2 regions of the Brevibacillus sp. HB1.4B genome follow, and region 2 is predicted to be linked to the other one. Evidence: a T-box and tRNA genes for the amino acid it is inferred to sense, from the RefSeq annotation. Region 2 holds a T-box; the other holds one or more tRNA genes.
What was found. A T-box is a leader RNA that pairs with one kind of tRNA and senses whether it is charged. The one in region 2 lies ahead of ileS (isoleucine--tRNA ligase), so its partner is inferred to be a tRNA-Ile.

Region 1: it has a tRNA-Ile gene. The T-box ahead of ileS (isoleucine--tRNA ligase) is inferred to sense a tRNA for this amino acid. The anticodon was not compared.

Annotation. Positions count from the first base shown of each region.
Region 1 is NZ_JABSUT010000002.1:665,483-667,943, reverse strand. It holds gene HP398_RS07450 (alpha/beta hydrolase) at 1-251, opposite strand, end outside; gene HP398_RS07445 (phosphatidylglycerophosphatase A family protein) at 432-1,025, shown strand; tRNA gene HP398_RS07440 (tRNA-Ile) at 1,445-1,521, shown strand; tRNA gene HP398_RS07435 (tRNA-Val) at 1,547-1,622, shown strand; gene HP398_RS30865 (GNAT family N-acetyltransferase) at 1,771-2,461, shown strand, end outside.
Region 2 is NZ_JABSUT010000002.1:427,416-429,876, forward strand. It holds gene ileS (isoleucine--tRNA ligase) at 1-1,130, opposite strand, end outside; T-box leader at 1,177-1,445, opposite strand; gene HP398_RS06510 (DivIVA domain-containing protein) at 1,536-2,027, opposite strand; gene HP398_RS06515 (YlmH family RNA-binding protein) at 2,128-2,461, opposite strand, start outside.

The DNA.
Region 1 (2,461 bases), 240 kb from region 2:
GGATGATAGCGGTCGTTCCGTTTGCTTTTCTCAACAGGGAGAAAGACAGCGATGATATCAGGCAATTCTTTGTCCCGATTCAATTGATCTAGCAAAGAAGCCATCCTGCCCATTGCCAAGTAATCTTCTCCGTCCTGCACATAAAGGACTGGATACGAGTAGAGTGGCGAGTAGCGTTGGGGTGTGTAGACAATCAGCTTTTCCGGCGTCCCCAAATGCCGGCTTTCCAAGATGATTTCCTCAAGGGCCACTGCGGTGTCCTCCTTATTGGGATCTTCTATTCATTATTATACAGGAGTGAGCGGGCATGCCCAACAGTTTGGGTGCAGGGTCAGTCAGGCTGTGGGCGAAAGATTGTCGCAATTTGGTCAGCGTGTGATACTATGGTAGGAAACGACTTCACTCGATTTGTGGAAGGGGTTGTCTCTTATATGAAGAAGCAAGTACACAGCATCGAAGTCAGAAACGCTGCTCTCGCACGTTTGGCAGAACGCGGAGTGACGATGGATGATATCGCAGAGATCGTCTATCTCATGCAATCACCTTACCATCCAGATCTCACGATGGCGCAGTGCATCGAGAGCGTGAAAGCGGTCTTGGAAAAAAGGGAAATGCAGCACGCCATCCTGGTTGGCGTTGAGTTGGATACGTTAGCAGAGAAGGGCCTCTTGTCCGAGCCGCTCCAATCTATCATCGCGTCAGATGAAGGACTGTTCGGATGCGACGAAACATTGGCGCTAGGCTCCGTATTTGGATATGGAAGTATCGCGGTGACCACCTTTGGCCATTTGGATAAGCACAAGGTCGGGGTGATTAAAAGGCTGGATACCAAGTCGGGAGAGGGACGTGTTCACACATTTTTGGACGACCTCGTGGCGAGTGTGGCAGCCAATGCGTCTAGCCGTATGGCCCATCGGATGAGAGATGAGCAGGAGGCGGAATTGACACGAAATGAGGCGTTGAAGCAACAGGAAGCCGAGCTGCGTGTCGAGGAGAAAGGGAAAGGGACGGAGCAGGCGGGGTAGGTTAGGGTTGCGATGAGGAAGTTTGTCTCGATCATTACCTAATTATCTTGTTTGTTGTTGTACCCTTTATTGGATCGTCTTTAGACTGGCAGAAGCCAATTCTTCACTGGTGTAGCTCATATGCTTGATGGCGTCATGTTTGATGTGATGCCATCAAGTAGGTAATCCCCATGTTTAGTAGGGGGGATGTGGGTCGCAGCGGTGGGGAATGGCTTTTTTGTTGGGGTCTTGGGTAAGCATATATAGCTGAAACGAGATGACGAGGCTTTTTACATGGTAAAAGCAAGACTGATATCACTGGGTTTCTTAGTGTTCTTTTGGTACGAGTGAAAATTTTTACAAGAAATTATTCATTTCCTCTTGAAATCCATTTTACGATGCTGTATAGTAATAAATGTGATCGACGTCCGATACGATTCGGGCCCTTAGCTCAGTTGGTCAGAGCGGTCGGCTCATAACCGATTGGTCGTAGGTTCGAGTCCTACAGGGCCCACCATTAAACGATCACACACATATCCCATGATCCGGTAGCTCAGTTGGGAGAGCACCATCTTGACAGGGTGGGGGTCGCTGGTTCGAACCCAGTCCGGATCACCATAGTATGAACGTTAGAACCCTTGAGGAATCAAGGGTTTTTTATTTTATGCTTTTGATTAGCCACAGTCACTAACCTCCATATTCTACGATTTGGGTGGCAAATACTATTCGTTTTAAAATGGGGACTTCATGAGGAAGGAGGGTGTGAATGAGTACAATTAGAGAAGGCTCTAAGGAAGGTCTTCTCGAATCTGGATTTTCTCCTGAGATTGTGGGAGCAGTCGTTGCTCTAACTAGAAATGAAGGCGAGACCTACATGGAAATTGTAAAAAGAGCGGAACTTGACCCGATAGCAAGGTTCGTTAAACTGGCAGACCTAGAAGATAACTGTGACTTGACCCGCATCCCAGATCCAACAAAAATGACCATGAACGGATGTTGCGTTACAGGAGAGCCATTAAAGAACTACTCTCTACATAAATTGGGATTTGATGAGGTTAGAATAATGAAGATAACATTAGCTGATTCATGGTTAGGGAATGATGTTGTATTTTTCTTTCAGAATAACATTCAAGAAAATAACGATGGTATTTCTAATAGGGAATTTTTATGTCCTGATGGAGCATTTGCTGCTGTGCGTAGAAGGCAAGTCGTTGTAGCAATAGATGATAACCAAATTGTAGGAGCATTACGCTTTTATCCTAGAAAGTCTGATCAAACTATTTCGCTATATCAGTTTGCAATTCGTCCAAGTCATCGAGGACAGAGGTTAATGGATAAAATGCTTCAGATCTTGGGGGAGTGCCCAATTGAGGTAATATGTCCGACTACTTCTAAAATGAATGAGTATTATGAGAAGAGTAGTTGGAGATTGAAAGAAGAAAAGACAGACAGCAACA
Region 2 (2,461 bases):
AGCTTTTCTGTAATCACTTTGTTGGCATCTTCGTAGAACAGACCTTCAAAGCCTGGAGCCTCATTGGTCATTTTACCTTCGTGATCCACTGGGCAAAGGACGCCCAAATTGTATTTTTGACCAATGTTAAAGTCATCTTCCCCGTGTCCTGGAGCAGTATGAACGCAACCAGTACCTGCATCCAAGGTTACATGCTCACCCAGGATGAGTGGAGACTTGCGATCGTAGAATGGATGCTGAGTTTCTACGCCTTCCAGTTCTTGACCTTTAAAGGTCGCGAGAATCTCTACGCCTTCCCAGCCAATTTCTTTGCTCGCGGCTTCAATCAGACCGTTGGCTACCAGGAATTTGCGGCCATCTACCTTCACTACGTTGTACTCAAGTTCAGGATGCAGGCTGATTGCAAGGTTTGCTGGCAATGTCCACGGAGTCGTTGTCCAGATAACAACGCCTGTTTCTGTGTCCAGCTTGCCTTTTCCATCTGCTACCTGGAAGCTGACGTAAATAGAAGGAGAGCGCTTATCTTTGTATTCGATTTCTGCGTCAGCCAGAGCCGTCTCAGAAGACGGAGACCAGTACACGCAGCGCAGTCCTTTGTAAATATAACCCTTTTTCGCCATTTCACCGAATACGCGAATTTGGTTGGCTTCATACTCAGGCAGGAGTGTCACATAAGGGTTTTCCCAATCTCCGCGAACACCCAGACGCTTGAATTGGTCGCGTTGCTTGTCGATGTAGGACCACGCATACTCTTCACAGCGCTGACGGAAATCGTTCACTTCGATGCTACGACGATCCAACCCTTGTGCATTGATGATCGCTTGTTCAATCGGCAAACCATGTGTATCCCAACCTGGGATGTACGGCGCATAAAATCCTGCCATGGATTTGTAGCGAACGATGAAGTCCTTGAGGATTTTGTTCAGTGCGTGACCGATATGGATATCTCCATTCGCATACGGAGGGCCATCATGCAAGACAAAAGACGGGCGGTCTTTTGTACGATCTAGCACTTGTTGATAAATATTTTGCTCTTCCCATACCGCTTGCATCTGTGGCTCGCGGCTTGGCAAATTTCCGCGCATAGGGAAATCTGTTTTTGGTAGCGCTAAGGTTTTGCTGTAATCCATGGCCTGATTCACTCCTTAAATAAATAAAAGCTTTCACTCATCCCCAAAAAGGGACGAGAGAAAGCTCCCGTGGTACCACCCTGATTGAACAAACCCGTACGACAAAAAAGCCTGCATCGGATTCGTTCCACTTCACTCATTCGTAACGGGAATGACGCGCTCACTTACTCACCTGTTTAACCTTCAAGGTTATCTGGGCTTTCGGATATTGAACTCCCGGGTGATTTTCTGTGAAAGCAACTGGCCGGGTTTTCACCTTTTCCCGACTCTCTAGGCAGTGCTGGCTCACGTACTCTTCCCGTTCATCGTCTATGATTTGTATAAGCCTGTTCAACTACTATAAGTGCTTTATTTCGAAAAAGTTGTCTTTCATTATAATACCATCATTGCTCGAACGTCAATGATTTATTCAACTGTTACAGGCGAATCAACTTGTGGCTGTTCAATGTTATCCCAATCGCCATTCTCCAGCATTTCCAACTGTGCTTCCAAAAGCGTCCGAAAGCGCATACGGTAAACCGAAGCACGTTTTTTTAATTCTTCGATTTCGATTGCGATTTTGCGTGACTTCGCCAATGCTTCATTGACGATTCGGTCTGCATTTTTCTCGGATTCCTTTAAGATGAGCTGCGCTTCCTTGCGGGCATTCGACTTCACGTCTTCCGCTGTCTCCTGCGCGACCAGAATCGACTTGCTCAAATTTTCTTCCAAGCTCTTATAGTAATCTACGCGCTCATTCAGAATGGCTACGCGCTCTTCCTGTTCTTTTTTCTCTTTTATCAAGAGCTCAAAATCTTTGATCACCTGATCGAGAAACTCGTTCACTTCGTCAATGTTATACCCACGAAAGCCTGTGCTGAATTCCTTATTGTGTATATCCAACGGCGTTAATGGCACATGAACCCCCCACTTTTCCCGATAATTCGTCTTCAATCATTTCGACAGGATTAGCTGTGTTTCCTGCCGTATTTTACAATTTTTTGCGCTTTGGTCCATCTTATGTAACCAGTCCGACAATCATGCGAAGTCTTCCGCTGCGTGTTGGACCTGCTACCTCAAGAACTTTGAACCGACCATAACCTGCAAGAGATACCATATCACCCATCTCGAGTTGATAAGATGGGTCTTCGATTACTTTCCAGTTGATTTTTACTTTTCCTGCTCGAATTGGCACCAGTGCTTTTGCGCGAGACATATTGTGTACTTCTCCGATGATCGCGTCAATTCGCGGTGATGGCACGGTGATCGTTTTCTCTACAAACTTGGGTGCTGGTGGTGTAAACGCCTCCCATGCTACCCGCTCAAATTGAACAGATGTCCGATGAATTTGC